Regions from separate parts of the Paraflavitalea sp. genome, predicted to be linked through region 3. Evidence: riboswitches for the same ligand, from Rfam matches in the RefSeq annotation. Region 3 holds a riboswitch; each other region holds the start of a gene.

Region 1 (3,280 bases), 2.1 Mb from region 3:
GCACCTTGTTCTTGAATAGCTTGTATTCTACATAGGCGTTGATCAGCGTGTAGGCTTTCAGGTCTACAGGAATGGTGGCATAGGCCGGGGGTGGTCCGAACGACAGGTCTGTTCTTTCGCCCAGGCTTTGTGCAGACAGGCTGATGAACAACTGTGGTGTAGCCTGGTATCCTACGCTGGCCACTATCGTGTTTTTGGGCCTGCGGAGCAGGTTGAAATAGCTCGTGTCTTTACCGCTGCGTGATTGGTAGATATCACCTGTTACATAGGTGTAAGAGGCTTTGATCGTCCACTGGTCGGTGGGGCGCAGGGTTGCTTCGAGTTCGACGCCTTTGTCTTTTTGCTGGTCGATATTGATGGACTTGCCGGCTACATAAGCGATCACGTTCTTGATGTCTCTGTAAAATCCTGTAGCGGTAACCTGTAATTTATTTTGCAGGGTTTGCCATTGTACGCCTGCTTCAAGGTTGGAAGATTCTTCCGGTTTCAGGTTGGGATTGCTGCCAAACCAGGAGGGGCCAAACAGGTCCATCACTGTAGGTGCTTTGAAACCTGTAGAAACGTTGGCAAATGCTTTAATCTGGTTATTGATCAGATAGGCGGCATTGAAGCTATAGGTGAATTGGGTGCCAAATTCGGAGTGGTGGTTGTACCGGCCGCCCACTTCCACGCTCAATCCTTCTGCGCTTTGCATGAGGAATGACAGGTAAGGGCTCACGATGTTGGTGGAAGGGTTCTTAGGTGTCAGCGTGGAATCGGTGAGTTTGTAGCTCTGGTAGTTTACGCCGACCAGCATCTTTACCCTATCGCTCAGGTTTTGGGTGAGGTATACTTCGCCGCTGTGGAAACCGCCTCTGAAAAAGGAGTTGCCGAAGTCGGTGGCGTAGTTACGCCTTGAATAGGAGTATCCGTAGTTGGCTGTGATGGTGCCTTTGGGCAAACCAATAGTAGCAGTGGCGCCGGTATTGTTGAGCAGGTATACAAATTGGTCTTTGGTGTCGTAGAAAGAACCACCGTCGGTGTTGGCGTTGAAATAGCTATAGCGATAGTAGGGGGCGATCCTGATCTTGTCGGTTACCTGGATGCCGAGATTTGCTTGTACGCTGTGCCTGTTAAATCCGTCCTTATCGAAGTTGCCTTTGCCGGTGGTGTCGGCTGCTTCGGAAATTCCGTCTGTACTGGTGTAAGAGTAATTTACATTATAATCCAGGATGCCTTTGTGGCCACTCAGGCCAGCATCGCCGGTGAAGGTGTTGAAGCTGCCATAGGTAGCGCCGCCGTTGAAGCCGATTGCTTTGCTGCCTTTTTTCTTCGTGATGATATTGATAACGCCGGCTACTGCATCTGACCCGTAGAGGGTAGACTGGCTGCCTTTCAAGATTTCAATGTGGTCGATCTGTTCTACGGGAAACAAGCGCAGGTCGAATGCGCCGCCTGCCCCGGAGGGATCGTTTACAGGAATGCCATCGAGTAATATCAAGGTGTAGTCGTTGGAGGCGCCGCGTAAAAAGATCGATTTGTCTTTACCGGGGTTGCTGTTGGCGCCGTTTACGATGATGCCTGTTTGCTCGGTCAATACCTGGGCGAGGCTTTTGCCGCTGCTGCGTTCTATTTGCTCGCGGCCGATAACGGTCACTACTTTTCCTGTTTCACTAAGTTTAACAGGGTATTTGGTAGCGGTAACCACTACTTCATCCAAATCTCTTTTTGCAGTTGAGTCTTGCGCCTGCGCGTTCATGGCTGCCAGCAGGGCTGATAGTGCGAGTAACTTTCTTGTCATGCTCATAGTTTGTTTGTAATGATGAACTATGAACCTTCGGAATAAAATGATTCAAACAGAAATGAAATGTCTACTGCCTGTAGACGGTTTCAATCCCGGCTTTTCACCCGAAAGCTCGTCGATGTTGTTGCTGATAACTGGCAGGTCTTCTGGCTTGTTTCCCTGGTTCAAGACCTTCCCATTCTGCCGGATAAGCGGGTAGAACAGTGGTACGAAGATTGAACCTGGTGAGTGGTACTCACGAAACTTACAGCTACGGGGATAGCACCGGACTTACACCGGTTTCCCTTTTAATCCGTTCTGCCTGGCGGCGGAGCGGAAACCAATTAACGCGGCAAATGTAAGGGTTTACCCCGGGATTTGGGGTTGGGTGTTTGTGGGCATGGTTGCCGGCATCCGTTCCGAAAGGGGCAGGCGGGATAGGACCAGACCCTGGCCAGCCCCGGGCAAGGTAGGGGCCAGGTATAGGGCAGATCCGGGCTAAAGTCTCTATAAGGTCTCTATAAACTCTCTGTAATGTCTCTGAAAGGTCTCTGTAAGTATGAAGTTTTTATTTTTTTTGATAGCACAAAAAAAGCCCGCTTTTGGCGGGCTTTTTTAGACGTGGTCGTAGTATTTTTTTATTGTCCGAAGGCGTATTTCAGTGTGATGCCGCCAAAGTAGTTGGCGCCAGCGGCCGGGTTGAAGTATCTGCCTGCGGCGGCATTGATATCATTGCCGAGGCTGTATTGTACATTGAATAGATTGTCGGCTCCAGCAAAAAAATCGGCGCCTATCTTTTTGGTGAAGCGGGCGCGCCATCCGATGCGGCCGCCGAATAACTGATAAGATGAGGCTATCACCGTGTTGGCATCGTCGAGTGGAATGGGATCGCTGTAATACCAGGTGAGGTTGGTGTACAGCCCAGGCCGGGTGGCCAGGTCCAGTCCGCCAGTTACGATATGGGGCGCCACGCTGGGCAGTTGCTTGCCGGAGAGGTCGGCAGTGCCTTGTTTAAATTCATCGTATCTAAAGCGGCTCCAGGTGTGGCTGATCCAAAGACGGGCGGCTGTTATAAATCCTTTACGATTGGGCAACAGCTGGTAGGAGGCTTGCGATTCCAGTCCTCTTTGTTTGGTAGAACCGGCATTGACGAAGTAATCGGCATTGCTGGCATCACGGCGGAGTACAATGGCATTTTGCAGGCGGTAGTAAAAGGCGTTGACCTCAACATATAGTCTTTGTTGCAGCCAGCTGCTTTTGATACCTGTCTCATAATTTACGCCTTCTTCTGCATTCAGGCTGGTGCTAATGACCGAGGTGGAGGGTAATATCTCCTGTGTGGTGGGTGGCGAAAAGCCTTTGGCAACGCTGGCATATAACAACAACTGAGGAATGATCTTTTTAGAAACGGCTATACGCGGTGCAAGCCCATTGTGGTAGATCTTTTTTATGTGTGCGCGTGCCGGGAAAAGGCGGGTAATATTTACTGCCAGCCTGTTGAGACTTGTACCGGCATCG
Region 2 (3,280 bases), on a different contig from region 3:
CCTTACCATGGTTCTTGCGCAGATCAAGGAATTCAAAAACGTCAGCATGCCAGGGCTCCAGGTAAATGGCAAAAGCACCTTTGCGCTTACCACCGCCCTGATCTACATAGCGGGCAGTATCATTAAACACACGCAGCATAGGGATGATACCATTGCTGGTACCATTAGTGCCGCCGATATAGCTACCGGTAGCACGGATGCCGTGGATAGAAAGACCGATGCCACCAGCACTCTGAGATATCTTGGCAGTTTGTTTCAAGGTGTCATAAATACCATCGATGCTGTCCTCCTTCATAGTCAGCAGGAAGCAGCTGCTCATTTGCGGCTTAGGCGTGCCGGCATTGAACAAGGTTGGCGTGGCATGTGTAAACCAGCGCTCAGACATCAGGTGATAAGTCTTGATAGCGCTCTCGATATCGTTTTTATGAATACCCACCGATACACGCATGAACATATGCTGTGGACGCTCCACCACTTTGCCATCCACCTTCAGCAGGTAAGATTTTTCCAGTGTTTTGAAACCGAAATAATCGAAGCTGTAATCACGATCGTAGATGATCGTAGAATCCAGCAATTCGGCATGCTCCTGGATGATAGCCCACACGTCATCAGCCAGCAAAGGAGCTGCTTTACCAGCCTTGCTGTCCCTGCATTCGTACAGCAACTTCATCGTATCGGAAAAAGTCTTGATGGTATTCTTATGCAGGTTGCTCACTGCGATGCGGCTGGCCAGCAACGCATAATCCGGGTGCTTCACCGTTAAGGAAGCAGCAGTTTCTGCAGCGAGGTTATCCAGTTCGGTAGTGGTAACGCCATCATACAAACCTTCAATAACCTTCTTCGCTACATCGATGGAATTCACAAACCGCCTGTCGAGCCCATAGCATAGTTTTTCTATGCGGGCAGTGATCTTGTCAAACTTGACAGATTCTCTTTTGCCGTTTCTTTTTATTACAAACATGGGTCAGTAAGTATTTATGATAAGTGATTAATGCTTTTTAAGCTGTTAGCTTTTAGCCATTAGGTGTTAGCAAAGCAAAAGCCCTAAAAGCTAATAGCTAAAGGCTAATGCCTGTTTAGAAATCTTCCTCCAACGAAAATGACTGGCTTTCTTTATTACCCATCACGCCACTCTTCTGGTAATCGCCCACACGCTTTTCAAAGAAGTTAGTCTTACCTTCCAGGGAGATCATTTCCATGAAGTCGAAAGGATTGGTGCTGTTGAACATTTTGGGATAGCCCAGTTCACTCAGCCAGCGGTCAGCTACAAACTCGATGTATTGCTGCATCAGCTTGGCATTCATACCGATCAGGTCCACAGGCAGTGCTTCCGTGATGAATTCCTTTTCAATCTTCACCGCATCGCCGATGATAGCGTATACTTCTTCCTGCGTCATCTTTTTACTCAGCATGCTGTACAGCAAGCAGGCAAATTCGCAATGCAAGCCTTCATCACGACTGATCAGTTCATTGCTGAATGTAAGACCGGGCATCAGGCCTCTCTTCTTTAACCAGAAGATGGAGCAGAAGCTGCCACTGAAGAAAATACCTTCTACGGCGGCAAAGGCTACGAGTCTTTCAGCGAAACTGCCATTCTCGATCCAGCGCAGCGCCCACTCCGCTTTCTTTTTCACAGCAGGCACCGTATCGATAGCATGGAACAAGCGATGCTTTTCCTGGGGATCTTTAATATAGGTGTCGATCAATAAAGCGTATGTTTCAGAATGGATGTTCTCCATCATGATCTGGAAGCCATAGAAGCAACGTGCTTCGGGCAATTGCACTTCGCTCATGAAGTTGACTGCCAGGTTCTCATTCACAATACCATCGCTGGCAGCAAAGAATGCCAGTACATGCGAAATAAAATGACGTTCACCATCGTTTAAGTTCGCCCAGTGTTGCAGGTCACCGCTCAGATCGATCTCTTCCGCTGTCCAGAAGCTTGCTTCATGCTTCTTGTACATTTCCCACACCCTGGGATAATTGATGGGCAGAATAACAAAGCGGTCTTTGTTTTCCTGCAGTAATATTTCGTTTTCGTTGCTCATGGCTCAATGGTATAGTTATATTAGTAATAGTCTGTCTTCTCCTCGTTGCCTTGCCTTCTACCGACGACGATATCCTTCCATAGAAATACACTTCCATGGATGGAACCAGCGATCACCCGTTACAAAAGGGAACAACACAATACGTGGCCACGCCACTGACCGGAGGGGTGAGGGTGCAGTGAGTGACAGTATAGCAGTGCGAATTACCTTTGATGCGAAGGTGTGGCACTTAATTGTATGGCAGGTATCTGACTTTGTCCGCGAAAGCTACAAACCGGAGTGGCGAAAAGTAAGCGATTTTAAAGCCACTACTTATTGCCGATTGCCGATTGCCAATTCACGAAATTCACAGTTGCGCAACAGTCCATGATTTACACATGGTTCCCTTTTAAGCCTGTCTAAATACCTGTTTTTGAGGCAAATAGACGGGCACCAACACAATATTTTGTAAAAGAGCGAATACAAACTTAAACTTCGAGGCGGGGCTGGTCAAATGAACTTAGTAACAGGGGGTGGATAATTCTTCCACGCTGAATTGACAACCGTCAAGAGCCTTACCGGATGGGCTTTTGCTTAAAATTGTCCTGCTCTCAACACTTTAGCTGGGTAAATTTGTAATACAGGACTCTCCATTCTATACACCGTATACCGAATACAGCATTCTTCTACTTACAAACACTTAACCCAATGTTAACATTTGGGTTAGTGGTCAATTATGGAAATTTTAGTCTGTCGAAATAAAACAAGGATGTAAATAATGGATGAAATTTATGGTGTGGTCCGGGTTAATCGAAGGGCCACCTATGATCATGAGAAAATCTACGCAATTTCAATAACCCGGGCCTAAAGTTCTAAAAACGGGAACGCTACGATAGCTTATGTATTTCGAAGGTCCGGGTTATCTGAAATTGCAACTGGCTGTATAGCCACCTTGGTTGAGGTATGTATTTAATAAAAACCGGCCGGCCAATACCGGTAGTATGTATTAAGCGACAGTACATGCTATAGGATTGTGCCAGCCCACTGACTCTCCTCCTCTTTTTGACCCTTATACTGCTAAAGGCTGCTGATTAGGCCCGTACACTGTGTGACACACTTGCTTTATCGAATAGTACATGCTGAACAGGCGGAGTGTCTGCCTTGTACCCATGTAAAACCTTAACAAACATTAAGAAATCGTTACAGTCAAATGAACAAGCGTTTCATAGTGGGGATCGTATCCCTGCTCCTTA
Region 3 (3,280 bases):
TTTGATGTGCGCATCAAAACGGCCCGGTTCAATAATTCTTTTATAGAATACAAAGAACGCAATGCCAAAAGCGAGCAAAGCGGTAAGGTGCAGTTTTACCAGGTAAGCGTCGGGGTCAATAATCTTACTACATACCGGCAACTCATGGCAGAGAAGCCGATGCGTGTGCAGTTCAACGCCCGATTCCTGAATGCAGCGCCGGTAAAGGCGCTGATTAATTTCTACCCTGACAAGGGCCGGTTCACCATCGATGGGTCGATGGGCAGCATGCCTGCTACAACAGTAAACCAGTTGACAAAGCCTATGGGGTTAGCCACGATCGAGAAAGGAACACTCAATGGACTGGATTTTAGTTTCAATTGCAATGATTATGCAGCCGATGGAACACTAACCATGCTGTATGATGACCTCAAGATCACACTACTCAAAAAAGATACGGTCGACAATACCCTCAGTAAAAAGAAATTGGCCAGCATGCTGGCCAATATACAGGTAAAGAATGCGAATCCCAATAAGAAAGGCGATATACGCCGCGCCACTGTGCACTACGACCGCAACACCAGCAAGTCTTTCTTCAACCTTGTCTGGAAGTCTGTTTTCGAAGGCGTAAAACAATCAGTAGGTATCTCCAATTAATGGTTACTTTGTTATTCCCTTTTCAACCTATCAACTTTTCAACTTATCAACCCTGCATTAATTGAAGATCATTAAAGCGGGGAAATAGAAGTATTGATAGGTAATGGTTTTCTTCAAGGTAGCATTCGCAGCATCATAGAAGTAGAGACTGTTGTACTGATAGTTCTGTCCATATCCGGACTGAACAGCAGTTACCACCAGCTCATTGCTGCCTGCGTTGTAGCCAACACCGGCCCCATAAAACTCTTTACCGGCAGGGATGGTAGCGAAAAGCGTAGCCAGCGAAGCGCTGTTGCCCACTACATATTTATAAAGTTGATTGCCACCGGCGCCCCAGGAATTGGTCCTGCCAATGAACACGGCATTCTCAGTAGAAGAGGTAGTCACAGTACCAACGTTCCAGGCCACCCAGGGATTGCCCAGTGTGAAAGGCAAAGTGATCTTGTTGGTATCGAGCGTAGTGGTGTTGATCTTTACGAGTGAGCTGCCACCGGCTACCCACAAGCTGCCATCAGGTGTTTTAGACAAGCCCTGGTTCATGCCGGCTATCTTTTTTACTACACTGTAATCACTTGCGTTGAGGATGATCAGCCCCTGGCTTTGGTTGATCACGAAGATATAAGCTCCTTCTTTGCGCATGCCACCTGTTTCGCCGGTTACGCTGGTGAGCTTGGTGCCCAGCGTAAGCGTGGAGAGGTTGAGCGGATAGATACCGCTGGCAGTACTGATAAGACCATTGTTGTTGTCGAGACCAAGGAAGGCGCGGCCATTGGCGGGCAGGCTGGCGATGCGACCTGTCTCAACCAGCGATTTGGCATCTGTAACAACGAATGGTCCTTGTTTGGACACCAGGTATAATTTACCATTCCACACAGCGCCATATTGAGTCGTTACGCCCAGTTCTTTGCCGGGGTTCTCTTTGTGATAAACCATTTGTTCGATGGTGTCCTGGCCATAGCGGTAGAAGTTTACGTTACCATTGTCATGACCAAACCAGCCTTCATTCACGAGAATGATACCATTTTCATATTTGCCAGTGATCAGTGGTTCAGGCTGCCTGTACTCATCTTTGTTACAGGCTACAAATGCAGTAATGGTTAACAGAAGCAATAATCCTCGGAATAAACGTGTACTCATAATCGTATTGTTAAGTATATATGAACAGGTTGATCATACTTAACAATGCCCGGCATGATACACCACGGACCAGTGATCCGGCTACAGGCATGCACACGCAGACAGCTCTATGGCAGGAACTGTACAGTGGCATAACTACAGGAAAATAAATGAATCAGCTGAAGGCAGCTATTTCATCCATGCTTTTTACCCGAAAGCTATGAATTAAGTATGATGCTGAAGGCAGGTCTCCTGGCTTGTTCTGTGCCGACGGCCTTCCCATTGAGCTTGCTGTTTACAAAGCATCAACAGTGGCATGTAGATGTCGACATTACGTGAAGAACTTACAGTTGCGGGACAGCTCCGGATTCTTTCTGCTAAAGAAATCACCGGATTCCCTTTTAATCATGACTCATTGAAGAGCTATGAACCTTTAGCGGCGGCGAAGGTATGGAAAGGTTGATAAGTTCACAAGTTTAAAAGTTTACACGGCTTGTGTCGTAAACCTTTCAACCTATCAATTTGTTAACTTGTCAACTAATATCTTATACATTGAGGGCATATATTAACCTCCCCCAATCCTTTATTACGAACAAAAGCAGAATCGGTTAACGTATACAGAAAAGATTTCAGTACTTCTTTATCGGCAGGCGTAAGCGGTATACCTGCCCGGCCGGAAGGCTGCACAAGCGATGGATCGATATTGTCAGTCAGTTGCACATCCTGCGCATAATGCGTCAGCACAAAGTCGAGCTCTTTAAAACGGCCATCGTGCATATAGGGCGCTGTCAGTGCTATGTTGCGCAATGAAGGTACTTTGAAGCGATACTTATCGCCCGTTTCGGAAGTAACGCCCATGCGGCCAAAGTCTTCGCTATAGGGATACAGGCCATTGTTGCGGAAACTGAAATCAGTGAAGAAAGGCTCTGTGTGGCAGGTAGCGCATTTTTGTTGGAAGATTTTGTAACCGGCAGCCTCTTCTTTGGTGAAGGCACCCCCTTCTTTACGTACCACTTTATCATACTTGCTGTTGGCGCTTACCATGGCCACCATAAATTGGCTGAGCGCCTGCATCACACGTGCAGTGGTGATCTCCCGGCTGCCAAAGGCCGCATTAAAATACAAGGGGTAGTATTGATCTTTCTTTATCTTCTCCACTACACTCTCTACCGATTCACCCATTTCCACGTGGTTGGTAATAGGAACAATGGGTTGCAGGTCGAGGTCTTTAACGCCGCCGTCCCACATAAAGCTGGTTGCCCAGGCAAGGTTTTGCAGGGCAGGTGCGTTGCGCGCGCCCAATGAATCGAAGATACCGTGGCTCAACCGGTGACCATGATGCGAAAACGCAGAAGCTTGTATATGACAGGTGCCGCAGCTCACAGTGCCATTCTTTGAAAGCGTACCATCGTAAAATAATCTTCTGCCCAGTTCTATCTTGATCTTATTGAATTTGTTTTTGGAAAGATCATACACCGGTGGCGGAAAATTGGCAGGCTGCGGAAAAGTACTGTCCTGGTTGTTGAAA

What was found. A riboswitch is a leader RNA that binds a small molecule or an ion and turns the genes downstream of it on or off. The one in region 3 is predicted to bind cobalamin.
Region 1: linked by a shared signal. The riboswitch ahead of AC5JBY_RS07415 (TonB-dependent receptor plug domain-containing protein) and the one ahead of AC5JBY_RS15130 (DUF5074 domain-containing protein) in region 3 are both predicted to bind cobalamin.
Region 2: linked by a shared signal. The riboswitch ahead of AC5JBY_RS23995 (ribonucleoside-diphosphate reductase small subunit) and the one ahead of AC5JBY_RS15130 (DUF5074 domain-containing protein) in region 3 are both predicted to bind cobalamin.

Annotation. Positions count from the first base shown of each region.
Region 1 is NZ_JCACET010000008.1:1,118,960-1,122,239, forward strand. Features, by position in the region: gene AC5JBY_RS07415 (TonB-dependent receptor plug domain-containing protein) at 1-1,780, opposite strand, end outside; cobalamin riboswitch at 1,903-2,122, opposite strand; gene AC5JBY_RS07420 (TonB-dependent receptor) at 2,401-3,280, opposite strand, start outside.
Region 2 is NZ_JCACET010000010.1:1,692,534-1,695,813, forward strand. Features, by position in the region: gene AC5JBY_RS23990 (ribonucleoside-diphosphate reductase subunit alpha) at 1-961, opposite strand, end outside; gene AC5JBY_RS23995 (ribonucleoside-diphosphate reductase small subunit) at 1,077-2,048, opposite strand; cobalamin riboswitch at 2,271-2,500, opposite strand; gene AC5JBY_RS24000 (MauE/DoxX family redox-associated membrane protein) at 3,238-3,280, shown strand, end outside.
Region 3 is NZ_JCACET010000008.1:3,172,438-3,175,717, forward strand. Features, by position in the region: gene AC5JBY_RS15125 (hypothetical protein) at 1-636, shown strand, start outside; gene AC5JBY_RS15130 (DUF5074 domain-containing protein) at 694-1,773, opposite strand; cobalamin riboswitch at 1,978-2,202, opposite strand; gene AC5JBY_RS15135 (cytochrome-c peroxidase) at 2,290-3,280, opposite strand, start outside.